One region of the Paenibacillus sp. FSL L8-0708 genome, then DNA from elsewhere that is predicted to be linked to it. Evidence: predicted binding sites of a transcription regulator. Region 1 holds the regulator's gene; the other holds the start of a gene.
The links. The regulator CtsR, encoded in region 1, represses protease genes until heat stress. The targets are predictions, from matches to a motif close to ATGGTCAATAAAGGTCAAACA.
Positions count from the first base shown of each region.

Region 1 (15,286 bases):
ACGGTTCCTCTCTTCTTAACTTCCTTATCTCCTGTTTACAGGTACACAAGAAAGGTATTGTCTCCAGGCCCATCATCCTTATCATACATATGCGGTGAGTGTTCGCTTGGTTTGTTATCTCGTAGAAATATAAGACAAAGAGTATTGTATGAAAATTATTTTTGCTTATATTTAGACAAAAAACGCCCCTGCAGCATAATGCTGCAGAGACGTTTAACCGCGGTTCCACTCTGCTTGAACGAATCAAATGAGCCGCTATTGTAACAAACGGCAGAATTTCTTCGTTCCACTTGGCATCATTAACGGCGACGTTCCCGGCGCGATCTAATGAGCCTTAAAAAGGTCATTCAACCGTGCAGCTCACAGGCGCATGTTCTGCCCCGGACAAATGAATAACTCCCAGCCCGAAAGGGTGTCCCTTTCTCGGTTATTCTCTCTGGCAATTGTCTTCAATGGACGTACTTCTCCTGATCACAGCTATTATCATATAATTCTATCTTAGCGCAAAAGACAAGATACTGACAAGGGGGTTTAGTCGTATGAAATACGACCTTAAGCGCCCTTAATTTGTGATTTCAAACGTTCGATGACCCGGTTTTTGCCGAGCAAAGCAATGGTTATATTAAGATCACGTCCGTGCGTTTGTCCGGTCAGAGCCACACGAATTGGCATAAAGAGTGCTTTGCCCTTATGACCTGTTTCTTTCTGTACTTCCTTAATCAGAACAGCCATGTTGCTTGCACTGAAATCCTGACAGGCTTCAACCTTAGCCAGAAAAGCAGACAATACCTCAGGAACTTGGCTTTCAGCCAGAACCTGTGCTGCTTCCGTTTCTAATTCTAGGTGACTGCGGAAGAACAGTTCCGATAGCGCCACGATGTCAGAAGCTGCAGTCATCTGCTCTTGATACAACGCGACAAGGCTTTCCGCCCATGCTTGTTGCTCTTCGTTCAGCTCAGCAGGTATTTTACCCGCTTTTTGCAAATGCGGAATAGCTAGTGCAGAGATCCGTTTAGGATCAGCATGTTTAATATAATGATTATTCAGATGCGCCAGCTTGTTTTTATCGAACACAGCCGGGCTTTTGGACAAACGGTCCGCATCAAAAATAGAAATAAGTTCTTCTTTACTGAAGATCTCTTCTTCTCCCTCTGGAGACCAGCCAAGCAGAGAAATGAAGTTAACCAGAGCCTCAGGCAAGTAACCCAATTCATCATATTGCTCGATAAACTGAATAACGGATTCATCCCGTTTGCTGAGCTTCTTGTGGTTGTCGCCAACAATAAGCGTCATGTGACCAAATAAAGGTGGCTCCCAGCCAAGCGCTTCATAGATCATAAGCTGGCGGGGTGTGTTGGAAATATGGTCTTCTCCACGCAATACGTGGGTAATAGCCATCAGATGATCGTCAACAGCTACCGCGAAGTTATAGGTCGGAATTCCGTCCTTCTTCACAATAACAAAGTCACCCATTTCTTTTGTGTCAAAAGAAATACTGCCTTTTACGAGATCATCAAACGCATACGTACGATCTTCTGGCACACGGAAGCGAATGCTGGCCACTCGTCCCTCAGCTTCAAAAGCTAAACGTTGCTCTTCAGTCAGATCACGGTGTTTGCCAGAATAACGAGGCGTTTCTCCGCGAGCAGTCTGTTCTTCACGTTCCGCTTCCAGCTCTTCCTCTGTGCAATAGCAGCGGTAAGCCAAACCTCTGTCCAGCAAATCCTGCCAATGTACACGATATAAGTCAAGACGTTCTGTCTGACGATAAGGTCCGTACTCTCCGCCCACATCAACGCTCTCATCCCAATCCATACCCAGCCATTTCAAATACTTAAGCTGGCTCTCTTCACCACCAGCGACATTGCGCTTTACGTCTGTATCTTCAATTCTGATAATGAATTTACCGCCTTTATTACGGGCGAACAGATAGTTAAACAGCGCCGTTCTGGCGTTACCTATATGTAAATGTCCCGTAGGGCTCGGTGCGTAACGCACCCGGACTTCATCCGTCATTGTATTCCCTCCGCTTCATATGGTTGAACTTAATTTACTACTTAGACCATCTCAAGATGATATCACATCTTGGAGTAGACAGACAATAGATTGTGCGGCAATTCCTTCGCCGCGTCCGGCAAAACCAAGCTGCTCAGTTGTAGTAGCTTTAACATTCACCTTGGACGGGTCGGCATTAAGCGCACGTGCGATAATCTCGGTCATTTGTGGAATGTACGGAGCCATCTTAGGCTTTTGGGCGATAATCGTTGAATCAATATTTCCCAGCTTATATCCTCGCTCACGAGCAAGTGCCCATACCTCTTCTAATAACTTCAAGCTATCTGCGTCCTTAAAAGCTGGATCTGTATCCGGAAAATGTCTGCCAATATCACCAAGTCCAAGTGCGCCTAGAATCGCGTCACTAACTGCATGCAGCAGCACATCTGCATCGGAATGCCCAAGCAATCCTTTTTCATAAGGAATCGTAACTCCCCCAATAATACAAGGCCTGCCCTCTACCAGCTGATGCACATCAAATCCTTGTCCTACAGCGATCATGATTGTCCCTCTCCCCTGTTTCTTTCTGTGAATTCTGCATAATCCAAATCATCAGGTGTCGTAATCTTAATATTTCTGTAGCTTCCCTCTACCACAGAAACCGGAATCCCCGCACGCTCCGCCAAGCTGGAGTCATCGGTGCCCAGAAAGCCATCCCGCTCTGCCGCTGCATAAGCCTCCAGCAAATCAGAAAGACGAAAAGTCTGCGGGGTTTGAATCGCCCACAGACTTCGCCGATCCGGCGTAGACAGTACTTGTCCTTCATTATCCACCTGTTTGATCGTATCCTTGACGGGTACAGCAAGAACCGAAGCACCCATCTGCTTCGCTCGTTCGTAGCAAGCCTCAATTTCATTTGGCTGTACAAACGGACGAACACCATCATGTACCATTACCCACTGTGTCGTAAGTTTCAACAACCCTTTATGTACGGAATGCTGACGCTCAGATCCACCAGTTACTATAGCCTTAACCTTGTCCAGCTTATAGAGCTGTATCCATTCCCGGCAGCGTTTAATATCCTCTTCACCGGTTACGAGCACGATTTCAGAGATCAATTCGTGCTGCTGGAATACCTCCAGCGTATGAACGATAATCGGCTTCCCCTGCAGTAACAAATATTGCTTGCTCTCCGCAGTTCCCATTCGCGTTCCTCTGCCTGCCGCCACAATGACGACGCCCACACTGTTTGACATTAATCTGGCTCCTGTCTTTCACGTATAATCCCATCATAACGTGTTTGGCGGGCATTTCCAACCCATAGGACAGTCCCCATACACTTTATCTTCACTTATTGCGCTTTTTCCAAAAGTTTTGGCTTAGCAAATATCATTCGGCCAGCCGAAGTTTGCAGCACGCTAGTGACCAGAACCTCCATCGTAGTCCCGATATATTCACGTCCGCCTTCTACAACAATCATCGTTCCATCGTCTAAGTAGGCTACCCCTTGCCCATGTTCTTTGCCATCCTTAATGACCTGAACTACGATTTCCTCACCAGGCAGCACTACAGGCTTCACAGCATTCGCCAGATCGTTAATATTCAGAACGGAAACACCCTGCAATTCGCAAACCTTATTTAAGTTGAAATCATTAGTGACTACTTTACCTTGCAGTACCTTCGCTAACTTCACTAACTTACTGTCAACCTCAGAGATTTCTTCAAAATCTCCCTCATAGATCAATACCTTCACATCAAGCTCTTTTTGAATTTTATTGAGTATATCAAGCCCACGCCGTCCCCGGTTCCGCTTCAACAAATCCGAAGAATCAGCAATATGCTGGAGCTCTTCAAGCACGAATTCAGGTATGACAATGGTTCCCTCAATAAATCCCGTCTTACAAATGTCAGCGATTCTTCCATCGATAATAACACTTGTGTCGAGGATTTTATGTTCCTCAAGCCCGCGGCCTTCCGGCTCAGCCGCTTGGCCCCAGCGTCCAGATGTCCACAGCGCAGCAAGCTCCTCTTTTTTCTCCAAACCGATCCGCAGCCCCAGATATCCAAAAGCTAACGTAGCTGGCACTTGCAGCAGCTGCCCAGCTTTCCCAAGCCAGATCATTGCAGGGTATAACAGGAGAGATAACAGAAGCCCCCCTGTAAGCCCAGCTGCACTTGCAGCTAATTCATTCATTGGAATACGCGAACAGTAGTGAACCGCCTCCCGCAGTTTTGAACCTCCCCATTCCGCGCATAAAGACCCCGCAAACAAAAAAATAATGGCACCCAGCACCGTAAATAAAATGCTTCCTTCTACAGGTAAGCTTTCACCCAGCTTCTCCATCCCCTTGGGGAATCCTCTTTCGAGCGCATGGTATAGCGAAAAACCTGACCAAGCACCACATATTAAGGCAAAAGACAAAATCACTTTTTTCCACATAACCTAACGCACCTCCTTTTTATTCATCCTAAATGGATCTATTCCTCACCAGTATGTTCCAATTTTCAAGACGATAAACTTGGGGTAGCGCTGGAAATGCAAAAAGGCTTTGCCATCCCCTAGGGAAGACAAAACCTTTGGTCATAATTTATTCAGTTACCTTACCTTATGGACCGATTAACCGTTCTTGGAGTGATACACTTTATCTTCTGAACGGCTACGACGACGATGACGGCGTCTGGCAGTCAACCGATCAATATTTTGCTTAAAGCCGTATAATGCGTAAATTCCAAGTAAGACAAAGATCAGCTTAGCGATTTGCTCTGGGAACACTACAGCTACAGCCACTGCAACAACAATAACCACTGGCGCTCCAACCACCGCTTTTTTCGGCAATCCAATCTTTTTGAAATTAGGATATTTAACAGTGCTGACCATCAAATAGGATAAGAGCAGTGTAGCAACGATCATAAACGGAGCCGAAACATCTTTATTAAAAAGAGCTAATGTGGCCAGTACACCACCTGCAGCAGGAATTGGCAAACCGATAAAATAACCCGGAACCCCCGGACGAACATTAAAACGGGCTAAGCGCAAAGCACCAAACACCGGAAAAATCGCAGTTACTGTCCAGCCTAATGCAGAGTTCAAATCCTGCAGGCTTGAGACGTACAAAATAACGGCCGGTGCGACTCCGAAAGAAACGACATCAGATAAGGAGTCCAACTCCTTGCCAAATTCGCTTTCGCATTTTAGAGCGCGAGCTACTCGACCATCTAAGCCGTCTAACAGCATAGCAATAATAACCATGATAGCGGCCATGCTAATCTTACCGTCAAACGCCATCATGATACCAAACATTCCGAGCATCAAATTACCTATCGTAAAAAGACTCGGAATTGATTTTTGTATCATTTCTTCACCTCAATTTTCTAACTTTGGCCTTTAACGTCCCCAATATTACGTGATTGTATGTTATTTACATTTGCCTGTCAATAAGAACTTGCTTCTGTAAACGTTTGAGCCCATCCTGAATATTACGGGCCCGCACCTCCCCAATTCCGTCCACTTCATCCAATTCAGCTATGCTTGCGGACATCAAATTAGGCAGCATTTCAAACCGCTCCACCAGATTGTGAATGATCACATTCGGAAGCCGCGGAATTTTGTTAAGCAGGCGATAACCACGTGGAGTCACCACTTCTTCAGAGGTAATTGCCGTAGAGGAATAACCCAGTATACGGGCAATATGGTTATCATCCATCAGATCATCATCGCTTATCCGTTTGAGACCGGCGATAATTTCACGGATTTTATCTTCCTGCTCTTCCTTAGCATAGTCTCTGTATAGAAGCCATGCTTCTTCCTCTGTATTTCCAACCAGTTCTTCCATCTGCATGCTGATCAGGCGTCCTTCGTTGCCCAATTCGTTGATATAGCGTTTGATCTCCATTTTTATGCGCAAAACCATCTCTACACGCTGGATAACGCCCACTACTTCAGCAACGGTAACAATGCCCTCATATTCTGAAGCTGACAAATTCGTCAGTCCTTGCGTGAGCACTGCTTTATACTTCTCGAGTGTCTGAATCGCTTGGTTAGCCTTTGCCAAAATAGCCCCGATCTCTTTGAGTGCATAACGTATCGAGCCTTGATAAAGCGTGATGATATTGCGGCGTTGTGAAATGGAAACCACCAGCTTACCCGTTTGCTTCGCTACCCGCTCCGCGGTGCGGTGACGGATCCCCGTCTCGATGGATGAGATAGAGGAATCCGGTATAAGTTGTGTATTAGCATACAATATACGCTTTAAATCCTCACTTAGAATAATAGCTCCGTCCATTTTAGCTAGCTCATATAAATAATTGGGCGAAAAATCGCAGTTAATGGAGAATCCGCCATCCACTACGTCCATCACCTCAGGACTGTACCCTACGACAATAAGTGCCCCTGTCTTAGCGCGCAGCACATTCTCCAAACCTTCCCGAAAAGGTGTACCCGGTGCCGCCAGTCTGAGCAGATCATTCATATTCTCTAATTGGTTATATTCTTTCATATCCCTGTGCCCCCTAATCTAACGCGACCGATAGTGCATCTGCTACGGTACTGACGCCAATAATCTGGATATCTTGCGGGTGCTTCCATCCCTTCATGCTCTTTTCAGGCATAATCACCCGCCGGAAGCCAAGCTTTGCGGCCTCCTTAACGCGCATTTCCGCGCGCGAAACGCCTCTTACCTCACCGGTAAGTCCTACTTCTCCGAAGAAAACGTCGTAAGGTTTTGTTGAAATATCACGAAAACTGGAGGCGATACTAATAGCTACAGCTAGATCAATCGCCGGTTCATCCAGCTTTACTCCCCCGGCAACATTCAGGTATGCATCCTGATTTTGCAGGAACATGCCCATCCGTTTCTCGAGTACAGCGATAATAAGTGCCATCCGCTGGTGATCCATGCCTGTGCACATTCGCCGTGGGGAAGGGAAGTGGGTGGCAGCAACAAGTGCCTGAAGTTCTACAAGCACAGGTCTAGTTCCCTCCATACTTGCCACCACAGTAGAACCAGCCACGCCAAGCGGACGTTCCGATAAAAAGAGCTCCGATGGATTCTCTACTTCGGTAAGCCCCGCTTCACCCATTTCGAAAATGCCGATTTCATTCGTAGAGCCAAAGCGGTTTTTTACAGCCCGCAAAAGTCTATACGTATGATGCCGCTCACCCTCAAAATACAGCACGCAGTCCACCATATGTTCAAGCATCCGTGGTCCAGCAATAGCCCCTTCCTTGGTAACATGACCAACGAGAACTGTTGCAATTCCACGAATCTTAGCGATACGCATAAATCTTGTCGTACATTCCCGAACCTGGGTCACGCTGCCTGGCGCACTCGTTACTTCTGGCATAAATACGGTCTGAATAGAATCGATGACAAGAAATTGTGGCTGGATTTGTTCGATCGCTTCTTCTATGCTTTCCATATTTGTCTCACATAGTACATAAAGCTCCGTTGACAACGCATCGAGGCGATCCGCGCGCAGCTTAGTTTGCCTTACCGATTCTTCGCCCGAGATATACAGTACTCGCAATCCCTGTGTTGTAAGGGCGTGCGAGGTCTGTAATAAGAGCGTAGATTTACCGATTCCTGGGTCTCCCCCTACTAGTACCAGCGATCCTGGTACGATCCCCCCACCGAGAACACGGTTAAGCTCACCTATACCTGTCAGTATGCGCGGTTCCTTGTCACTTTCTATACTTATGATCGACTGTGCCTTTTCTTTACTATGAAAAATAGGGGCATTCATTCCCTGTGTTTTGACTACGCTTTCCGTTTCCTCCACCATGGAGTTCCAAGCCTGGCACCCTGGGCATTTCCCGAACCATTTTGGCGATTCGTATCCACAGTCGGTGCAAAAAAATTTTGTTTTTGCTTTAGCCATTTGTTCTCCTTACGGTCCGAACTGTTTACAATTCGGATCATTTTCTTCTAATGAAAGTTTACCATTTCTACCCCTTTAACGAAAGGTCATTCGGTATTTGCATTAAATGTATATTTTAAATTGATCTATTTCCAATAAAAAAAGCTTCCGCTCCTCTATAAATAAGGAGCGAAAGCCTTGTTTATTTTATTCGGATTCTACTTCTTTTTCAAGCGCTGGCGCTACTGGAGCGTCCACTTTAGTCACCACAAGTTCTCCGCCGACCTCATCAATATTGAGGGAATCACCCTTTTGGATATTTCCTCTCAACAATTCCTCAGAAAGACGGTCTTCAATATGCTTCTGAATTGCCCGACGCAATGGACGTGCACCGAAGGCTGGGTCATAACCTTCTTTAGCCAAGAAGGCCTTCGCTGCATCCGTGAGTACGAAATCAACATCATATTCACGCAGGCGCTTACGCAGCTCATCAGACATCAACGTAACGATCTCAGCGATATGTTTCTCATCGAGTGAGTGGAAGACGATGATTTCGTCGATCCGGTTCAAGAACTCTGGACGGAAGCTCTTTTTGAGCTCTTCCATAACCTTGCCCTTCATATTGCCGTATTCTGCTCCTGCATCCTGCACAGCCGTGAATCCAAGCGTTGAATTCTTCTTGATTGCCTGTGCGCCTACGTTAGAGGTCAGAATGATAAGTGTATTGCGGAAGTCAACTACCCGGCCTTTGGAGTCGGTAAGGCGACCATCTTCAAGCACTTGCAGCAAAATGTTGAATACTTCCGGATGTGCTTTTTCAATTTCATCAAGCAGTACTACCGAGTATGGTTTACGACGTACCTTCTCTGTTAATTGGCCGCCTTCTTCATAGCCGACATATCCAGGAGGGGCACCAACTAAACGGGACGTGGAGTGCTTCTCCATGTATTCCGACATATCAATACGGATGACCGCATTCTCATCGCCGAACATGGCTTCAGCAAGCGCACGTGCCAACTCAGTTTTACCTACACCCGTAGGACCGAGGAAGATAAAGGAGCCCATTGGACGTTTTGGATCTTTAAGACCCGCACGCGCCCGGCGCAATGCCCGGCTGACAGCCTTAACAGCTTCGTCCTGACCAATCACTCGTTCATGCAGCAGAGCTTCCATGTTAAGCAGACGGTCGGTCTCTTCTTCCTTCAGCTTGCTTACAGGGATTCCCGTCCAGCTTGCAACAACCTGTGCGATATCTTCAGGTGTAACTTCAGAATCGGTACGTCCTTGTTTTTCTTTCCACTGGTTCTTAGTCGTATCAAGCTCTTCACGGATTTTTTGCTCCGTATCACGCAGGGCAGCCGCTTTCTCAAACTCTTGGCTCTGAACAGCAGAATCCTTCTCCTTGCGGATATCATCCAAGCGCATTTCTAGTTCCTTCAGATTTGGCGGGATAGTGTAAGAGTGAAGCCTTACTTTAGACCCTGCTTCATCGATAAGGTCAATGGCTTTATCCGGCAGGAAACGATCCGGAATGTAACGATCAGACAGCTTTACAGCTTCCACGATAGCTTCATCCGTAATTTTCACACGGTGATGTGCTTCATAACGATCGCGAAGTCCAAATAGAATTTGTACCGCTTCTTCTGGAGATGGCTGATCCACCGTAATGGGTTGGAAACGGCGCTCCAAAGCTGCATCTTTTTCAATATATTTACGATATTCATCCAGCGTAGTCGCACCGATGCACTGAAGTTCTCCGCGGGCTAAAGCCGGCTTAAGAATGTTGGAAGCATCAATAGCACCTTCTGCGCCACCAGCACCGATCAGCGTATGAAGCTCATCGATAAAGAGTACGATATTCCCCGCTTGGCGAATCTCATCCATGATTTTCTTGAGGCGGTCTTCAAACTCACCGCGATATTTAGTACCAGCCACTACCGATCCCATATCGAGCGTCATTACGCGTTTGTCGCGCAGTGTTTCTGGAATTTCATTATTAATGATCTTTTGGGCCAAGCCTTCAGCAATAGCTGTTTTACCAACCCCAGGTTCACCTATCAACACCGGGTTGTTCTTCGTCCGGCGGCTCAGCACCTGAATAACACGTTCAATTTCCTTGCTGCGACCGATAACTGGATCCAGGTTGCCATCCTTGGCATAAGCCGTCAAATCGCGTGCTAGACCGTCTAGAGTCGGTGTGCTGACATTAGCAGGTGTTCCGCTATGACTGGATGCAGCCTCGCTGCTTCCCAGAAGCTGAAGCACTTGCTGACGAGCTTTGTTCAAGCTGATGCCTAGGTTATTAAGCACACGAGCCGCGACACCTTCTCCTTCACGAATAAGTCCTAGCAGAATATGCTCAGTGCCGACATACGTATGTCCCAGCTTGCGGGCTTCGTCCATCGACAACTCGATTACTTTTTTGGCGCGAGGAGTATAAGCAATGTTCGTAGGTTGTTCTTGGCCTCTGCCAATCAGTGTCTCCACTTCGTCCTGGATTTTCTCAAGACCCAGACCCAAAGCGATTAATGCTTTAGCAGCAATGCCGTCTCCTTCACGAATAAGTCCTAGCAAAATATGTTCTGTGCCAATATTGTTGTGTCCTAAACGAACAGCTTCTTCCTGCGCTAGCGCTAGCACTTTTTGTGCGCGTTCCGTAAATCTTCCAAACATCATATCTCCTGCACCTCCATGAATAATAAATATCTATATTAATGTTGTGTTCCCAGTGTTTCTCGGAGCAGTTTCGCCCGATACATATCCCGTTCAGTGGCGTTCATCTCGTCACCGAACATTTTTTGCAGAAATCCTGGCTGTGTCTTAACGTTAAGCTCATTAAGCACGGAAATCGAAGGGCCTTCCAGTATACCAAGGTCAACCCCAAGTCTCACATCAGACAGCCGTTGTGCGGATTCTTTAAGCTCCATTAGAGCAGCGTAACACAAAATCCCATAAGATCTTTTCACTCGGTCTGTAATTCTTAAAGCGGAATCTACAAGCAGCCTTTCACGGGCATTTCGTTCATGCTCTATAATCTGGGTGACTACACTGTGAAGGTTCTCGATGATTTCACTTTCTGTTTGACCGAGAGTAATCTGATTGGAAATTTGAAAGATGTTCCCTACTGCTTCGCTGCCCTCACCATAAATTCCTCTTACAGTCAATCCCACTTGGTTCACTGCTGACAATATGCGATTGATCTGTTGGGTCATTACTAGTGCTGGCAAATGCAGCATTACTGAGGCACGCAGCCCTGTACCCACATTGGTGGGACAACTGGTCAAGTATCCTCTTTTATCATCAAAAGCGTAATTCACAGCCGATTCGAAGATATCATCGATGGCTGTCGCACGTTCCCATGCTTCTCTTACCTGAAGACCCGGGAACAGACATTGGATCCGCAGATGGTCTTCTTCGTTAATCATGATGCTGACCGACTCATCTTCATTTAATATCACAGCTGCGCCACGTGAATCATTAGCCAGATTAGGACTGATGAGATGTTTCTCGACCAATACCTTTTTATCCAGTTCATTCACTTCAGCAAGCTTTATCAGTTGAAAAGATCCGAATACGGCAGCAGTTTCCCCATGAAACACAGGGGCCAGCAGCTCTAATACTTCTTCCGATTGCTCTAAGGAAGCAAGCATAGGGAATGGAAGATGCTCTAAATTACGTGCAATACGCATACGGCTGCTAATTACAATCTCGGAGTGACTGCCTCCCGAGCGCATCCAATCACTAAGCGCTTGTTCAGTAAATCGGAGACTTGACATGTCATATCCCCCCTATATATCAAAGACTTTACTCTTGTGCCATTTCTTTTTCAAGTTGGCGAATTTGATCCCGCAGCTCTGCCGCAGTTTCGAATTCCTCCTGTGCGATACTTTGCTGTAATTCCAGCTTCAATTCATCAATTTGCCGCTTGAACACAATTTGTGCTCCAGCACGTTTAGGAATCTTGCCTACATGCGAAGTGCTGCCATGCACCCGTTTAAAGAGCGGGTCCAGTGCACTGTTAAAATATTTATAACAGGAGCTGCAGCCAAAACGACCCAATTTGCTAAACTGCGAGTACGTCATTCCACAATTCTCACATTGCAGACTCTGCGTAGTCTTCGTAGCAGCCGTCTTTTCCTTACCCGCCCCTTCAAGATCAAGCAGACCGGACAGCAAGCTGTGAATGGAGAATCCTCCAGCAGTTCCCGGGATCAGTTCACCCTTCTCCCGCGCACAGCTCTCGCAGATATGAAATTCTGTCTTCTCTCCATTCACGATCTTGGTGAAATGGAGTGTTGCTGGCTTGACGCCACATTCCTGACATTGCATAAGCGAAAGCCCCTCCCTTATGATTGACAATTATTTGCCTAACAAAGAGATTAACATCGCCTTCATAATCTTGGCCCGAATCTCATCCCGATATGGAATCTTAACCGTTAGGCAATCCCGAGAAACAGCAGCGCGCATAAGACACGCCTCACGCTTGCTTAGAAAACCAGCTTCCTCCAGTTGATAAATCAACCCTTCGGCAGCGTTCTGATCTATCCCGCCACCTATAGTATGGTTTAAATGGGCATGCAGTGCCACGTTGGGCGGCAATTCAAAACGTTGAATACGAATATATCCCCCGCCACCACGCTTACTTTCCACCACATAGCCTTTTTCCAGTGTAAAGCGTGTACTAATAACATAATTGATCTGTGACGGTACGCATGAGAACTGGTCCGCCAGGTCATTTCGCTGGATTTCCACCGTACCTTCGGGACTTTCATGCAAAATATTCTTCAGATATTGTTCAATAATATCAGAGATATTGCGCATCACTCATCCTCCAGTGCTCTTTAAAGCTTCATAATATCGCTTGCGCCCGCATCCTTAATGACATTCATTAGTGAACTTCATTCATATAAGTCTGAAGAAAACTTCACAAATTCAGAGGATCGCACTGTATGTCATCAGGTGCGTTGACTTTGACTTTCTTTGACTTTTTAATATTATAACATATTCTGTGCTAATTCCAAGAGGATTCTCTTATTTTTCACTTTTTTCAGCGAATGTATTCGGAAATAAAGAACTCTCCCAGCATCTTTCGAAGGGGAGAGCCTAATTATTTTCTAAAAATGATCAAAAAGTGCAGTTTCAGCTTGCGGTATGATTTCTTCGAGCCATTCCAGAGCCCTCGGATTACCAGTCACACGTCCATAACGAGCCAGCTCTGCCGGGCGTTTATATCCAAACATTAGAATCGTCAGCGTACCAATATCACAGCTTAAGTCAGCTGCATCCCGTTCACCCTCTATACGCAAGAAAGCTGCTGCTCCCTTTTCGGAGACAGTCCATTCCCACAACCCGTCATTCCATGGGGCATATTTATCTTCAATATAGATAACCTGTTTCTTCTGACTGTTGTGACGCTTAAAAGAATAACTCTCCACGAATGCTTTAGCATTAACAATACGCGCCATAAAATAAGGATAATTCTCCTGCTCTATACGCGGATCAGGCAGCAAAAAGGGTAACATATCATCGGATGGCACCAGTTTTAGCGATGCACCGGTCACCATCGAATCGTGATTCGCAAGAAATGTCCACAGCCCCTGCCGGGCCTGTTCGTTCAAAAACACAAATTCATCAATGACCAGCTCTCTATTTTCTATCTTATATAGTACGTATCCTTCAGGTTCCCCAAGCTGTGAATAAAATACCGCAGTCTGACCTTCATCATCCAGAACAGAGCTCTCCCACCAGTCCAAATCACGCTTAAGTGTTCCGTTATATCTAACTGCAAAACGATTGTATAAGTTGTCCAATACTTCGATATCTATAACACCACGTCTTACCTTGCCCTCAACTTCAACCTTCTTGGGGAACCTGGCAACAGGAATGGAGTATTTCTTATATTCACAATAAACTTCCCAACCAAATTTGCGATAAAAGGGGATCAGGAACGGATGCAGAAAAGATAATGTCTGCCCCGCCTCATTCATCGTTTGCAGCGTATGCGCCAGGAGCTTTGCCACATGCCCCTGTCTGCGATTCTCTGGCCATGTCGCTACCCCTGCGAGCCCTCCCATAGGTACTAATCTACCTTGTATGTACACTTCGAACGGAAGAAGAGTAAGTTTAGCTTCCAAAGTACCTTCTTCAAAAGCACCCCATACGCGTTCTGCTTTAAATCTTTCCTTAGCATTCGCCCTTTTCTCACTGGGCAGCTTGTATTGAAAAGCATATTCAGATAAATCCATGCTTAGATCAAACTCTTCTGAGTGCAACTGTCTGATATCCACAAAACTCACCTCATCATTTATGAATTTACTTTTATGGTTAGTATAACAAGAGAGTTTATTGTGTGCGAATTATAAGGATATTTTTCGAACTTTTTTTAGTTATCCACAGCCTTAGGCAGTTTTAAAAATAGTCTTGTAATCTTGTTCTATTCAAGTTAAAATAATTATCCACTTATTAATCCCTCTATCCACATAAATATGACTATATCCACAGCAACCCGTGTATTACTTAGGTTTTCTGTTGACAGATCTACATAAATATGTACTTAATCCACACCATTTGGTGATTTTTTGCCTTTTAATCATCTATCCACATGTGCGTAAGTTTTCTGCAAATTCCAATGAATTATCCACAAGTTTTCCACAATCTATAATAGACGCAAAAAAGCCACTGTCGAGTTATCAACAGTGGTCTATTTGTGCTTGGCAACGTCCTACTCTCCCAGGACCCTTCGGTCCAAGTACCATCGGCGCTGGAGGGCTTAACGGTCGTGTTCGGGATGGGTACGCGTGGAACCCCTCCGCTATCGCCACCAAACATGCATCTGTGAAACAGACGCTGCCGCGTGAAATTCGGTTCATCACCAGAAGTGACAATGAATTTCTAAGCGTGTTACAGGCTTGATGCCTGAAAACTGAATCCGAAACGAATCTGCATTCTACATATAGGATAAGCCCTCGACCGATTAGTATTGGTCAGCTCCATGCATTGCTGCACTTCCACCTCCAACCTATCTACCTCGTCGTCTTCAAGGGGTCTTACTAATTGGGAAATCTCATCTTGAGGGGGGCTTCACGCTTAGATGCTTTCAGCGCTTATCCCGTCCGTACGTAGCTACCCAGCCATGCTCCTGGCGGAACAACTGGTGCACCAGCGGTACGTCCATCCCGGTCCTCTCGTACTAAGGACAGCTCCTCTCAAATTTCCTGCGCCCACGACAGATAGGGACCGAACTGTCTCACGACGTTCTGAACCCAGCTCGCGTACCGCTTTAATGGGCGAACAGCCCAACCCTTGGGACCTACTTCAGCCCCAGGATGCGATGAGCCGACATCGAGGTGCCAAACCTCCCCGTCGATGTGGACTCTTGGGGGAGATAAGCCTGTTATCCCCAGGGTAGCTTTTATCCGTTGAGCGATGGCCCTTC
Region 1 covers NZ_JBBPBC010000001.1:7,047,793-7,063,078, forward strand. Annotated here, with positions in the region: gene gltX (glutamate--tRNA ligase) at 553-2,016, opposite strand; gene ispF (2-C-methyl-D-erythritol 2,4-cyclodiphosphate synthase) at 2,068-2,556, opposite strand; gene ispD (2-C-methyl-D-erythritol 4-phosphate cytidylyltransferase) at 2,553-3,251, opposite strand; gene NYE58_RS33255 (PIN/TRAM domain-containing protein) at 3,347-4,435, opposite strand; gene pssA (CDP-diacylglycerol--serine O-phosphatidyltransferase) at 4,613-5,350, opposite strand; gene disA (DNA integrity scanning diadenylate cyclase DisA) at 5,415-6,491, opposite strand; gene radA (DNA repair protein RadA) at 6,505-7,872, opposite strand; gene clpC (ATP-dependent protease ATP-binding subunit ClpC) at 8,059-10,527, opposite strand; gene NYE58_RS33280 (protein arginine kinase) at 10,563-11,627, opposite strand; gene NYE58_RS33285 (UvrB/UvrC motif-containing protein) at 11,656-12,180, opposite strand; gene NYE58_RS33290 (CtsR family transcriptional regulator) at 12,211-12,672, opposite strand; gene NYE58_RS33295 (GNAT family N-acetyltransferase) at 12,966-14,138, opposite strand; rRNA gene rrf (5S ribosomal RNA) at 14,560-14,676, opposite strand; rRNA gene NYE58_RS33305 (23S ribosomal RNA) at 14,805-15,286, opposite strand, start outside.

Region 2 (15,286 bases), 6.9 Mb from region 1:
ACTTAAGAAATATTACCAGGTCCATATTGAGCTACTCGTGCGTAAAAAAATGCGTTTGAAGAAAAATAACGTCTATATCGTCAGAATCCCAAACCGTGTACAAGAGATCCTAAAGGATCTTAGAATTGTGTCGGAAGGATTTATTTTTACCGATGGTATTGATGATGAGATTGTTGGGAATAACTGCTGCAAGCGTGCTTATTTGCGCGGTGCCTTTCTGGCTGGCGGATCGGTTAATAATCCGGAAGGCTCCTCCTACCATTTGGAGATTTCCTCGATGTATGAGGAACATTGTAAAGCATTAGTGGATCTGGCTGGGGAATTCCACCTAAACGCACGCTGTATTGAACGTAAAAAAGGGTTCATTCTTTACATTAAAGAAGGCGAGAAGATTATTGAATTCTTAAGTTTGATTGGAGCGCATCAGGCGCTGTTCAAATTTGAGGATGTAAGAATTATGCGCGATATGCGTAATTCCGTGAATCGGATCGTGAACTGCGAGACCGCAAATCTCAACAAAACTATAAGTGCTGCGGTGCGGCAGATTGAAAATATCAAGCTGTTGCAGCGAGAAATGGGACTGGAGAATTTGCCGGATAAACTGCGTGAAGTAGCAGAAATTCGAATGGCGCATCCAGATATCAACCTCAAGGAGGTTGGTGAAATGCTCAAAGGTACAGTCAGTAAGTCGGGAGTAAATCATCGGCTTCGTAAGATTGATGAGCTGGCGGACAAGGTTCGAGGCGGCTAATTACTTTTTTTCTAGTGTGGTTTACGTTATAATGATATAATAATATAAAATTAATGTGAAACTTTTGGGGAGAACTCAATTAGGGGGTAAGCGTTTCATGACAAAGCACCCGGTAGTTGTTCGGTTGAAGACAGGGCTTCATGCCCGACCGGCAGCATTGTTTGTGCAAGAAGCTAACAAGTTTTCGTCGGAGATTTTCGTGGAAAAAGATGATAAAAAAGTAAATGCTAAAAGTATTATGGGGATTATGAGCCTCGCTATCAGTTCCGGCACGGAGATTTACATTAGCGCGGACGGTGCGGATGCCGATCAAGCTGTAAACGCTTTGACAAGTCTGGTCAGCAAAGAAGAGCTTGAGAACCAATAATAGGAAGACAACATCGTTTCTGCTAGGAAGACTTTATTTATCGCATGACCAAAAGCCCTTCGGGGCTTTTTTTAATACCAAAAAATAGATGGAGAACGTGCAACATTTACCAAAATGACTCGTCTAGAGGATAATAACAAATCACAAGAAATGAAAGGGGCTGGCAAATATGAAAGGTTTATTGAAGAAAATTGGTTCAGTGATGATTGTAGGGAGTTTGTTAATTGGAGGGATCAGCATGAGTGGTGTTTTCCAAGGTCCTGCAAAGGCTTACGCAGATGAAGTGCAGAAAAATGTCGTTAGTGTAGTAGGTAAAGGCGAATTGTCCCTCAAGCCGGATATCGTATACTTGTCCATCGGTGTGGATACTACGGCCACAACTGCGCAAGAAGCGCAGAAGACCAATGCCGCTAAAATTCAGAAGATTATGACTTTACTGAAGAATACTTGGAAAATTGCAGATAAAGATATTCAAAGCACGCAGTTTTATGTGCAACCCAATTATAGTTACAGCGAAAAAGAAGGACAGCAAGTGAAGGGGTACAACGCCAATCATACGCTGTTAGTGTCTTATAGAGATCTGACCAAGGTTGGTGAATTGCTGGACGCTGCATCTGCGGCAGGGGCGAATAATATCGGAAATGCACGTTTTTCTGTGGAAGATACTTCTGCATTTGAAGCTCAGGTGATTGAAAAAGCGATGGCGAATGCAGATGTTAAAGCAGGGGCTATTGCTAAGGCAGCTAAACGCAGCTTGGGTCAAGTGATCACGGTCAGCCAAAATGATGGCGATATCACTCCGGTTTATTTTGAACAGAATCTAAAAATGAATATGGCTGCAGCAGATGCTGGTGCAAGTACATCCGTGCAACCCGGAGTAGTTAAAGTTACAACTCAGCTGAGCGTAATGTATGAATTGAAATAGTATCAGAACAAGGTGAATGCAGAGAGGAGAGGTGATCTTCCACTAGTAATAGTGGGGGGGCCTCTTTTTTTGTGTAAGTTCTCTACGATTCTGTTTAATAAATTGGAAAGGAGAGGAAAAATAAGATGATGAATATTATTTCAAAAGAATCAGCACGCAAATGGGGCATAGGTCTGATGTCAGCAGGTTTATTGTTTGGTGGAGGTCTGCTGCCCAGCGAAACGGGTTATGCAGCAGCTAGTAAAACGGAGAATAAAACTATTGAATCGCGTATCGTTTTAAAGGCAAACGGGATAAATTCGTTGCAGGAAGGTATTTTGAAGGAAGGACAGGCCTGGATTCCCCTAACTTTTATGCGAGGTGTGTTGGGATTACCGCTTGTGTATGATAAGAAGGAAAATGCGTACATGATTGGAAAAGGATCGGCCAAGGCCAAGTTGATGTTATCCAGCTACGGTACTTCTGTGTGGGTGAACAACTATTTCATTCGAGAGTATGAAGGGAAGTTAATTAATAATCGCCTCTATGTTCCATCAGGATTGTTAAATGATTATATGGGTTATAAGGTAGATTGGAGTCGGGCCGCCAGTAGGCTGAATGTGGTGAACAGACCGCAGAACGCGCTGACGGTAACCACGGAAACTTATGCTAAAGATCGGGCAGAAGCTTTTATTCAGCTTGATTATCCGAAGATCAGTGGATTGGGCAACTCCAGTGCGCAACAAGCTATTAATAATACTTTGAAGGAAAGTGTTATGAAATTCGCGGCGGGTGCAGAACAGGATATCTCCGATCGAGATGGAGCAGAGCCCAAATACACCTATGATTCAGGTTATGTAGTGACCTACAATCAGAATGGTGTGATCAGCATAGTGATGCATCAGTATAGTGATACGGGCGGCGCCCATGGAATGACTAACCGTGAAGCCTTCACCTTCTCGCTTAAGGATGGTAAACGTCTACTGTTGGGCGACCTGTTTGGAGCTAATCCAAACTACAAAAAACAGCTGAATGCAAAGCTGAGCAAGCTGCTGAAGGCAGAGGATAGTTATTTGGGAGGATTCAACGGATTGAATACGGAGAAATATTTCTATCTGAAGGACGACAAGGTTGTTCTGTTCTTCCAATTATATGAGTACACAGCGTATGCTGCAGGCTTCCCTGAGTATACTTTTAGTTTCAAAGAGCTTTTGCCGGATGGCAGTAGCCCGTTTGCTGGCATGAAATAAATGGAAATGCGTCGTCTCCGCTAATGTCGGCACAAGACATCTCCCCCTTACCAGAGTTGTCTCTTGTTCATATGCTAAAGGGAGTAACTAGTTTATGAACGGGGGAGAGCTATGGGCTACCAATATACTGCAATTGGCGATTCCTTGACGACTGGATTTGGTGCTCTGCCAGGTAACGGTTTTGTACCGGTGTACCGTAGAATGGCAGAAGGGAGACTGCGGACTACTGTAGCCTCTACGAATTTAGGCGTGAACGGAATGACTACTTCAGAGCTGGAGCAGCGGCTGCGCGGAAATTCCATGATGCGTGAGGCCGTTCGAGTAGCCGATATCATCACTGTGTCTATCGGTGGTAATGATTTGATTCACGCGGCCAAATCAGCAGCAAGACAGCAAGGCAACTTATCCGCAGAACTGCGCAGATCGCTTCAGGAATGCAAACAAAATTTCTCTGCAATTATGAATATCCTTATACAATTGAAGGCGAGGACGCGTAGACCTTTTATCATTAGAATTGTGGGATTATATAACCCCTATCCTCAGGTGGTTGGTGCGACAGAGTGGGTCAGGCAGTTTAATCAATACGCAGCACAGTACAGCAGCCGAGTATGTGGATTTGCTTCGATTTACAGTGAGTTCGCAGGAAATGAGAGAGGGCTGTTATCCATTGATCATTTGCATCCGAATGGCCGGGGTTATCGCGTAATTGCCGAGAAGCTGGATGCGCTAGGTTATGGCGGGCTGGCTTAATTGGATTTAGGTCTTCTATAAAATATAAAGAGGCTGTGCTCTAACCATAACGGATAGAGCACAGCCTCTTTATATTTTTACTTTATAGCTTACACACCGCTAGGCAATGTCTTCTCGATTACTTTATCTACGATACCGTATTCAGCCGCGTCTGCAGCAGTCATGAAGTAGTCGCGATCTGTATCCTTCTCAATACGTTCTAGAGGTTGACCCGTACGTTCTGCTAGAATACGGTTCAGCTTATCGCGCAATTTGAGGATGCGGCGGGCACGGATTTCAATGTCCGTTGCTTGACCTTGAGCACCACCCAGAGGCTGGTGGATCATAATCTCGCTGTTAGGCAGTGCGAAGCGTTTGCCTTTGGCGCCAGCGTTTAGCAGGAAAGCTCCCATGGAAGCTGCCATACCCACACAAATGGTGGAAACGTCTGGTTTAATGTACTGCATTGTATCAAAAATAGCCATACCTGCAGTAATGGAACCGCCTGGACTATTCACGTAGAGGTGAATGTCCTTGTCAGGATCTTCGGCAGCTAAGAACAGCATTTGTGCGATGATAGAATTGGCTACCACGTCATTAACCTCCGTTCCAAGGAAAATGATGCGGTCCTTCAGCAGGCGGGAATAGATGTCATAAGCGCGCTCGCCGCGGTTGCTCTGTTCTACTACCATAGGAATATAACTCACGTGGAAAACCTCCTTGATATTGGTTCTTTAAATGTATTCATTTTTACTCTTGCCGTATTACCCACATGATAAACAAATTCAAACAAAAAGTCAAAGAAAGTCAAACTTATATTCAAAAAAAAGAGCCGACAAGCGGCTCTTTGGTTAAGTAGTAGTATAGGCACTACTAAATTATGTGCAAAAATGAAATTAATGGCGCGCCCGCCAAGAATCGAACTTGGATCTCAGGCTTCGGAGGCCTACGTCATATCCATTGGACCACGGGCGCAACAAAAATGATTATAATACAATTTTTACACAATTGCAATGTAATATTAATACTGGACAAGCGCTCTAGGGACAGGCATCTGGCGCTATATCTTTTTCTGACCTTATTAATGTATAAGAAGACAAGCGCTTGAGAATTCTACTCTCGGAAGACTTGCGCTTCGAGCAATATTTGGTTAGAATATGGGTGGGACTTAAAAAGTTTACCCGGGACGTTTTGAGACCATGAACAAGGGAATAGAGGAAGACGAAGTTGCAGGAGTGAAAGTATGCGTAATTTATTAGATATCCAAAAGCAGCTTCTGCCTGATCTCATGGAAACCCTTAAGAGACGGTACACGATTCTTCATCAGATCATGCTGTCCGATATTATTGGGCGCAGAACGCTAGCCGCTTCGCTAGATATGACTGAGCGGGTACTGCGTGCCGAGACGGATCTTCTGAAATCGCAAGGGCTTATTGAGATCGAGAGTGTTGGCATGCGCATTAGCGCTGCTGGACGTAGACTGCTTGATTTGCTAGAGCCGGTTGTTAAGAGCCTATTTGGTCTGGATGAGCTGGAAGAGAAAATTCGAGCAACGTATGGTCTGGATAAAGTTATTGTAGTACCGGGTGATTGTGAGTCATCGCCGTTCACCAAACGAGAGCTTGGCCGAGCGGGTGCGAAAGCGCTGCTGAGTATACTTCGCGCAGATGATACAGTTGCCGTCACAGGTGGATCGACGCTTGCCGATATGGCTGATCAACTGGCACCGCCGTTGTCCCTTTCCTATAAGAACGCTTGGTTTGTTCCGGCGCGTGGAGGATTAGGAGAGAGTATGGAGATTCAAGCCAACACGATTGCCTCAACCATGGCAAAGCGGGTTGGAGCCAACTACCGGTTGTTGCATGTCCCTGATTTGCTTAGCGGGGATGCATACCAATCGCTGGCACTTGACTCTAATATTGGAGAGATTGTACAAACCATCCGTAGTTCGCGTATTATTGTACATGGGATTGGGGATGCCATTGAAATGACCCGCCGCCGCAAACTGGACGAGGCTACAGTCTCGGAAATCCAGGGTGAAGGGGCAGTGGCCGAATCTTTTGGCTATTATTTCAATGAAGAGGGTCAGGTTGTCCATACCATGCTTACGATGGGTCTACGTCTAGAAGATATTATTCGGACAGAGAAAGTCATCGGTATTGCAGGAGGCAAACCCAAGGCCAAAGCCATTCATGCCATGCTGCGTTTCGGGCAGGAGAATATTCTCGTCACGGACGAGGCTGCTGCAGTAGAAATAGGCAAGGAAATTGACAATCAACTACAGCTATCTTCGTAGTTTTTAGATTGCAGGCAATAACATACTTCTTGCATCATACTTAACATTGTTGTCATGACAGACCTCACCGTCTGTTTTGAATAAATAAAACGAATTCTAGGAGGAACTATTCAATGAGTGTAAAAGTTGGAATTAACGGTTTTGGACGTATTGGACGCCTTGCTTTCCGCCGTATTCAAAATGTAGAAGGTATCGAAGTGGTAGCAATCAACGACTTGACTGACGCTAAGATGCTTGCTCATTTGCTTAAATATGATACAACTCAAGGTAAATTCCAAGGTGATGTTGAAGTGCATGATGGCTTCTTCAAAGTCAATGGTAAAGAAGTTAAGGTTCTTGCTAACCGCAACCCTGAAGAATTGCCATGGGGCGACCTAGGCGTTGATATCGTACTTGAGTGCACAGGTTTCTTCACAACTAAAGAAGCAGCTGAAAAACACTTGAAAGGTGGAGCTAAGAAAGTAGTTATCTCCGCTCCAGCTACTGGCGACATGAAAACTGTCGTTTACAACGTTAACGATGACATTCTTGATGGTACTGAGACTGTTATTTCCGGCGCATCTTGCACAACTAACTGCCTAGCTCCAATGGCAAAAGTACTGAACGACAAGTTCGGTATCGTTGAAGGCTTGATGACTACAATTCATGCTTACACTGGCGACCAAAACACTTTGGATGCTCCACATGCTAAAGGTGACTTCAGACGCGCTCGTGCAGCAGCTGAGAACATCATTCCTAACACTACTGGTGCTGCTAAAGCAATCGGTCTGGTTATTCCAGAACTTAAAGGTAAATTGGATGGTGCAGCTCAACGTGTTCCAGTTGCAACTGGTTCCCTGACTGAACTTGTAACTGTTCTTGATAAGAGCGTTACTGTTGAAGAAATCAACGCAGCAATGAAAGCAGCTTCCGATCCAGACACTTATGGTTACACTGAAGATGAAATCGTATCTTCCGACATCAAAGGTATGACTTTCGGATCCCTGTTCGATGCTACACAAACTAAAGTATTGACTGTTGGCGACAAACAACTGGTTAAAACTGTTGCTTGGTATGACAATGAAATGTCCTACACTGCACAATTGGTTCGTACTTTGGAGAAATTCGCTAAAATCGCTAAGTAATTGACTTGATATAAGCAACATCTATAGAGCGGAAACAGAAATTCCTTGTTTCCGCTCTTTCTAAATGTATTTCTTGTTTCCTGCTAGAAACAATTTTGGGTGTGGAGGAATTAATCATGAACAAAAAAAGCGTCCGTGATGTAGAAGTAAAGGGTAAGCGCGTATTTGTACGCGTGGATTTCAACGTACCTGTAGAAGACGGTAAAATTACTGATGATACTCGTATTCGCGAAACACTTCCAACCATTAAATATTTGATCGGGAACGGTGCAAAGATCATTCTTGCGAGTCATATGGGTCGTCCTAAAGGCGAATTCGTAGATTCCATGCGTTTGACTACTGCTGCTGAACGTCTGTCCGAGCTCCTTGGCAAACCAGTAGCTAAAGCTGACGAAGCAATTGGCGAAGCTGTAAAAGCAAAAATCGCTGAGCTAGGCGAAGGCGACGTACTTGTACTTGAGAATGTTCGCTTCTACCCAGGTGAAGAGAAAAACGATCCTGAACTGGCTAAACAATTCGCTGAATTGGCTGATTTGTTTGTTAATGATGCGTTTGGTGCGGCTCACCGTGCACATGCATCGACAGAAGGTATCGCTCATTTCTTACCAGCTGTATCCGGTCTTTTGATGGAGAAAGAATTGTCCGTTCTTGGTAAAGCTCTTTCTAACCCAGAACGTCCTTTCACTGCGATCATCGGTGGTTCGAAAGTTAAAGACAAGATTGATGTTATTGATAACTTGTTGTCTTTGGCTGATAACGTCCTGATCGGCGGTGGATTGTCTTATACATTCACTAAAGCACAAGGCTTTGAAATCGGTAAATCACTAGTAGACAACGACAAACTTGACGTTGCTCTTGGATTCATCGAAAAAGCAAAAGCACTTGGTAAAAACTTCATGCTTCCTGTTGATGTTGTTGTTGCTGATAAATTTGGTGCTGACGCTAACACTAAGATCGTTGATTACAATGAAATCCCAGAAGGTTGGGAAGGACTTGATATCGGACCTAAGACTCGTGAACTTTATGCCGATATTATCAAGAACTCCAAGCTGGTTGTCTGGAATGGACCTATGGGCGTATTCGAAATCGATAAATTCGCTGAAGGTACACTTGCAGTAGCAAAAGCTTGTGCAACTACTGAAGGTTACACTGTTATTGGTGGCGGAGATTCCGCAGCAGCAGCAGAGAAATTCCACCTGGCTGATCAAATGGATCATATCTCCACTGGTGGCGGTGCATCCCTTGAGTTCATGGAAGGCAAGGCGCTTCCTGGCGTAGAAGCACTGAACGATAAGTAAGACCTAAGAAGGAGGCAACATAAGTCATGAGAACACCTATTATTGCAGGTAACTGGAAAATGTTCAAAACAGTTCCTGAAGCAGAAAGCTTTATTGCTGAAATTAAAGGCAAAGCAGAAGTAGAAGGCGTTGAGACTGTAATCTGCGCTCCATTTACTAACCTGCCTGCACTTGTAGCAGCTGCAAAAGGTACTGACATCAAGATTGGTGCACAAAACCTACACTTTGAAGATAACGGTGCTTACACAGGCGAGATCAGTGGTGTAATGCTAAGTGATCTTGGTGTGGACTATGTTATCATTGGCCACTCTGAGCGTCGTGCTTATTTTGGCGAAACGGATGAAATCGTGAATAAGAAAATGCATGCTGCATTCCGTCACGGAATTACTCCTATCGTATGTGTTGGCGAAAAGCTCGAAGAGCGTGAAGCTGATCAAACTAAAGCAGTATGTAAAGTACAAACTGAAGCTGCATTCCAAGGTCTTAGTGCCGAGCAAGCAGCAAAAGTTGTTATTGCATACGAACCTATCTGGGCTATTGGCACAGGTAAATCTTCCACTTCCCAAGATGCTAACGAAGTTATTGCTTACATCCGCAGTCTTGTAAAAGATCTGTATGATGCAGCAACAGCTGAAGCTGTTCGTATTCAATACGGCGGCAGCGTGAAGCCTGAGAATGTAACTGAGTACATGGGCCAAAGCGACATCGATGGTGCGCTTGTTGGCGGTGCCAGCTTACAACCGGATTCCTTCGTTCAATTGGTTGAGGGGGCGAAGTAAGATGTCAGCTCCAAAACCCGTAGCTTTGATTATCATGGATGGTTTTGGTTTGCGTGGAACGACAGAAGGTAATGCCGTTGCTCAAGCCAACAAACCTAACTATGACCGTTACCTGAAACAATATCCTAACACTACACTCACTGCTTGCGGTGAAGCTGTAGGCCTTCCGGAAGGGCAAATGGGCAACTCCGAAGTAGGGCATTTGAATATTGGTGCAGGCCGGATCGTTTATCAGGATTTGACTCGTATCGATAAATCGATTCGCGAAGGTGAGTTCTTCGATAACGAAACCCTGGTTAGCGCAGTTAGAAATGCTAAGAACAGTGGCAAAAAGCTTCACCTTTACGCGCTTGTATCCGACGGAGGGGTACATAGCCATATTAACCACTTGTTTGCTATGCTTGACCTTGCTAAAAAAGAAGATATGCATGAAGTGTATATCCATGCTTTTATGGACGGTCGTGACGTAGCTCCTGATAGTGGGAAGAAGTTTGTCCAAGATCTAGTAGCTAAAATCGAAGAGGTTGGCGTGGGTACAATTGCAACGGTGTCCGGACGTTATTACGCAATGGATCGTGATAAACGTTGGGAACGTGTAGAGAAAGCCTACCGTGCTATGGTTTATGGTGAAGGCCCTAAATACACGGATGCTGTGCAAGCCATCACTTCATCTTATGAAAACTCGGTATTTGATGAATTCGTTGAACCTAGTGTAATTGTAAACAGTGAAGGCAAACCTGTAACGGCAGTAGAGAGCGGCGATTCCGTCGTATTCCTCAACTTCCGTCCTGACCGTGCTATTCAATTGTCACAAGTGTTCACGAATCAAGATTTCCGCGGTTTCGATCGTGGTCCTTTGTTCCCGCAAAACCTGCACTTCGTATGCCTAACTACTTTCAGCGAAACGGTACAAGGTTATGTAGCCTATTCACCGAAGAACCTGGATAACACATTGGGTGAAGTGCTTGTTCAACAAAACAAGAAGCAACTGCGCATCGCGGAAACTGAGAAATATCCGCATGTAACCTTCTTCTTCAGCGGTGGACGTGACGAGGAGCTTCCTGGTGAAACTCGGATCTTAATCAACTCTCCTAAAGTGGCGACCTATGATCTTCAACCTGAGATGAGCGCATACGAAGTGGCTGCAGCCTGCGTAGCGGAAATCGAAGCGGAAAGACAGGATGCTATCATTCTTAACTTTGCCAATCCTGATATGGTTGGACACTCCGGCATGCTGGAACCAACAATCAAGGCTGTAGAAGTGACGGATGAGTGTGTAGGTAAAGTAGTGGATGCGGTTGTTGCCAAAGGTGGCGTTGCCATTATTATCGCTGACCATGGTAATGCAGATATGGTATTTGACGAGAACGGTCGCCCGTTCACTGCTCATACAACCAATCCTGTTCCGTTCATCGTGACTACTGAGAATGTTGTATTACGTGAATCCGGTATTCTTGCAGACGTAGCACCAACAATCCTAGATTTGATGGGACTTCCGCAACCTGCGGAAATGACCGGACAATCCATGATTGCTAGCCGTAAGTAAGGTAAGGTATAACGCCTTTGATTTTAAGCTATACAAGTAAGACCAAAACAATGTTAAAAGGAGATTAACTTACATGACTATTATTTCTGATGTATATGCTCGCGAAGTCCTTGACTCCCGTGGTAACCCTACTGTAGAGGTTGACGTTTATCTGGAATCCGGTGCTAAAGGCCGCGCTATCGTTCCTTCCGGCGCTTCCACTGGTGCTCACGAAGCTGTAGAACTTCGTGATGGCGACAAATCCCGTTACATGGGTAAAGGCGTTCTGAAAGCTGTTGAGAACGTAAATGAAATCATCGCTCCAGAAGTTATCGGTATGGACGCTCTTGACCAAGTGGGCATCGACAAATTGATGATTACTTTGGACGGAACTCCTAACAAAGGCAAATTGGGCGCTAACGCAATCCTAGCTGTATCCATGGCAGTAGCTCGTGCAGCTGCAGCAGCTTTGGATATTCCTTTGTACGTATACCTGGGCGGATTCAACGCTAAAACTCTTCCAGTACCAATGATGAACATCATCAATGGTGGTGAGCATGCGGACAACAACATCGACGTTCAAGAGTTCATGGTTCTTCCTGTAGGAGCTCCAAGCTTCAAAGAAGCTCTTCGCACAGGTGCTGAAATCTTCCACAACTTGAAATCCGTACTTCAATCCAAAGGCTTGAACACAGCTGTAGGTGACGAAGGTGGTTTCGCACCGAACCTTGGTTCGAATGAAGAAGCAATCACTACAATCATCGAAGCTATTGAAAAAGCTGGTTACAAACCAGGTGTTGACGTATTCTTGGGTATGGACGTTGCTTCCACTGAGTTCTACAAAGACGGTAAATACACCCTTGCTGGCGAAGGTAAATCTTACACTTCCGCTGAGTATGTTGACCTTCTTGCTTCATGGGTTGAAAAATATCCTATCATCACAATCGAAGACGGTATGTCCGAAGACGACTGGGATGGCTGGAAATTGCTTACTGAAAAATTGGGCGATAAAGTCCAATTGGTTGGTGACGACTTGTTCGTTACTAACACTGAGCGTCTTGCAACAGGTATCGAAAAAGGTATCGGTAACTCCATCTTGGTTAAGGTTAACCAAATTGGTACATTGACTGAAACTTTTGATGCTATCGAAATGGCTAAACGTGCTGGTTACACAGCAGTTATCTCCCACCGTTCCGGTGAATCCGAAGATAGCACAATCGCTGACATCGCTGTTGCGACTAATGCTGGTCAAATCAAAACAGGTGCTCCTTCCCGTACAGACCGTGTTGCTAAATACAACCAATTGCTTCGCATCGAAGATGAGTTGGGTGAATTGGCTCAATACAACGGCCTGAAATCCTTCTACAACCTTAAAAGATAATCTGCTTTTATAGCAGACTTCGAAGACCCGCCGTTATGGCGGGTCTTTTTTATGATTTGAAGAAGATAGACTTTAATAGGTTTATCCTTATCTTGCAAGAAAAGCTACGACTTAACAGTCTAAGCTGTTGTATTACCGACAGCGCTATGATAAAATAAGAATACTGTTTATGTATCGTGATAACCTAAATTACCATAGATAGTGATGCTTAGGCGTAGGAGGTGGAAGTGAATGGATATCTTTTTGAAAGTTGTGCTCCTGATTTTTTCCGTCGGTCTTATTGCGGTCGTTCTTCTGCAAAAGGGGAAAAGCGCGGGTCTTTCCGGTGCCATCTCTGGCGGTGCTGAGCATCTCTTTGGTAAAACAAAAGCTCGTGGTATGGAGCTTGTACTACAACGTGTAACTGTTGGACTTGCTGCTGGTTTCTTCATCATGGCGATTCTAGCTGCTATTCTAATCGACTAAAAGATCTACCGTAAGCCCTCGCTCTGTTCTAAATGGAATAGAGCGGAGGCTTTTTTGTTATATTAAAAGGAGTTAAAAAGCACCTAAGGGTGCTTTTCTTTTCATATTCGCAAAGAAAAAGGCTGGATCGATAGGAAGTAAATCTGAAATTGGCATGGATGTATTTCAGCAGTTAAAGGAAATTTTGTACTGTGTTAACCTTTGGATGACAGTAACAGGGATGCGCAGGATTGATTTCGTGTATACTAGGGTATGAAGTAGTAAAGGTAAAATTTACTTGGCATTACTGCAGGGCAGGACAAGATATACATATTTGCCAGCGGCTTGAAGCCGCGGAGGGCTGGGGTGACGAACATGATAACACAAGAAATATTACTCGATTTCATGCGGGAAACTGCATATAAACCAATGACTTATGAAGAGCTGGTGAGTCATTTTGCTCTAGAGGATAGTGAAGGGTTTAAAAAGTTCGAGGAGCTGCTGATTGAATTAGAGCAGGATGGAAGAATTGTATTGACCCGTACTGCACGTTATGGCGTGCCGGAACGGATGGATTTGCTGCGTGGACGTTTACAAGCACATGCGAAGGGTTTTGCTTTTTTAATCCCGGATGATCGTGATCATCCTGACGTATATATCCATGCAAATGATCTTAAGGGAGCTATGAATGGCGATATCGTTCTGATTCGTATTACCTCTAAAAGTCCGTCCGGCGGACGTATGGAAGGCGAAGTAGTACGTATTGTAAAACGTGGCGTGTTGCAGACGGTAGGTGTTTTTCAAAACCTGGAGACCTATGGCTTTGTGCTGCCTGATGATAAGCGGATTAATCGTGATATTTTCATTCCGAAGCAATCCTTTAAAGGTGCTGTAGATGGTCAAAAGGTCGTTGTGCGTATTGTGAGTTATCCGGAAGGCCGAGCAGCGGCAGAGGGTGAAATTATTGAAATTCTCGGACATAAGGATGATCCGGGTGTTGATATTCTTTCCATTATCCGCAAACATCAATTGCCTGAAGCATTTCCAGCTGAAGTGATGGATGAAGCCGATAGTGCTCCTGATTCAATTACAGAAGAGGAGATTGCGGAGCAAGGAAGACGCGACCTGCGAGGGCTGAACATTGTTACGATTGATGGCGAAGATGCTAAGGATTTGGATGATGCGGTAAACGTACAGCGCTTGGAGAATGGACATTACAAGCTGGGCGTCCATATAGCAGACGTAGGTTATTATGTGCGTGAAGGCTCTGAGCTGGATAAAGAAGCCTATGACCGCGGTTGTAGTGTGTATTTGGTAGACCGGGTTATTCCGATGTTGCCGCACCGTCTATCGAACGGGATTTGCAGCTTGAATCCACAGGTAGACCGGTTAACAATGTCCTGTGAAATGGAATTTAACGAGCAAATGAAGGTTGTGAAGCACGATGTCTTTACGAGCGTGATTCGCACCAAAGAGAGAATGACTTACTCCAATGTTCGTAAAATTCTCGAAGATGAAGATCCAGAGCTGCTGGAACGTTATAGTCCACTAATTGATGATTTCCGCCTCATGAAAGAATTGGCGATGAAGCTGCGCGATGCGCGGATGCGCCGGGGTGCGGTTGATTTTGATTTTGAAGAGAGCAAAATCATCGTCGACGAGAACGGCAAGGCTGTAGATATCGTGAAGCGCGAACGTTCTGTAGCGGAGCAGATTATCGAGGAGTTTATGCTGGCGGCAAATGAAACGGTTGCTGAGCATTTCCACTGGTTGAAGGTTCCGTTCCTTTACCGGATTCACGAAGATCCAGATCCAGAGAAGCTGCAGAATTTCATGGCTTTTGCGGCCAATTTCGGATATCACGTCAAGGGCCGTGGCAATTCGGTTCATCCACGTGCTTTGCAGGATCTGTTGGAGCAAATCCAAGGCACGAAGGAACAGACGGTCATCAGTACGATGATGCTGCGTTCCATGAAGCAGGCAAAGTATGATGCGGAGAGCACGGGCCATTTCGGACTGGCTGCGGAATACTATTCTCACTTTACTTCTCCAATTCGCCGGTACCCCGATCTGGTCATTCACCGCGTAATGCGTGAAGTGATTGAGAATGGAGGGGCACTGACCCAGAAACGGCATGATTATTTGTCTAGCCGGATGCCTGACATTGCTCAGCAGTCCTCGGAACGCGAGCGTGTGGCGGTAGAAGCTGAACGCGATACGGAGCAACTGAAGAAAGCAGAATACATGCAGGATAAAGTAGGCGAGGAATTCGAGGCTATGGTCAGCAGTGTGACCAGCTTCGGAATGTTCATCGAGCTGGATAATACCGTCGAAGGTCTTATTCGTCTCAGTGCAATGAGCGACGATTATTATCACTTCGACGAAGGTCATATGGCGCTTATTGGCGAGCGCACATCGCGTGTGTTCCGCATTGGTGA
Region 2 covers NZ_JBBPBC010000001.1:180,492-195,777, forward strand. Annotated here, with positions in the region: gene whiA (DNA-binding protein WhiA) at 1-751, shown strand, start outside; gene NYE58_RS00890 (HPr family phosphocarrier protein) at 849-1,118, shown strand; gene NYE58_RS00895 (SIMPL domain-containing protein) at 1,288-2,043, shown strand; gene NYE58_RS00900 (PdaC/SigV domain-containing protein) at 2,169-3,272, shown strand; gene NYE58_RS00905 (GDSL-type esterase/lipase family protein) at 3,384-4,022, shown strand; gene clpP (ATP-dependent Clp endopeptidase proteolytic subunit ClpP) at 4,112-4,708, opposite strand; tRNA gene NYE58_RS00915 (tRNA-Arg) at 4,902-4,976, opposite strand; gene NYE58_RS00920 (sugar-binding transcriptional regulator) at 5,245-6,297, shown strand; gene gap (type I glyceraldehyde-3-phosphate dehydrogenase) at 6,411-7,421, shown strand; gene NYE58_RS00930 (phosphoglycerate kinase) at 7,538-8,719, shown strand; gene tpiA (triose-phosphate isomerase) at 8,746-9,498, shown strand; gene gpmI (2,3-bisphosphoglycerate-independent phosphoglycerate mutase) at 9,500-11,044, shown strand; gene eno (phosphopyruvate hydratase) at 11,118-12,404, shown strand; gene secG (preprotein translocase subunit SecG) at 12,636-12,869, shown strand; gene rnr (ribonuclease R) at 13,224-15,286, shown strand, end outside.
Region 2: the regulator CtsR is predicted to act here: its motif matches at 4,795-4,815, upstream of clpP (ATP-dependent Clp endopeptidase proteolytic subunit ClpP).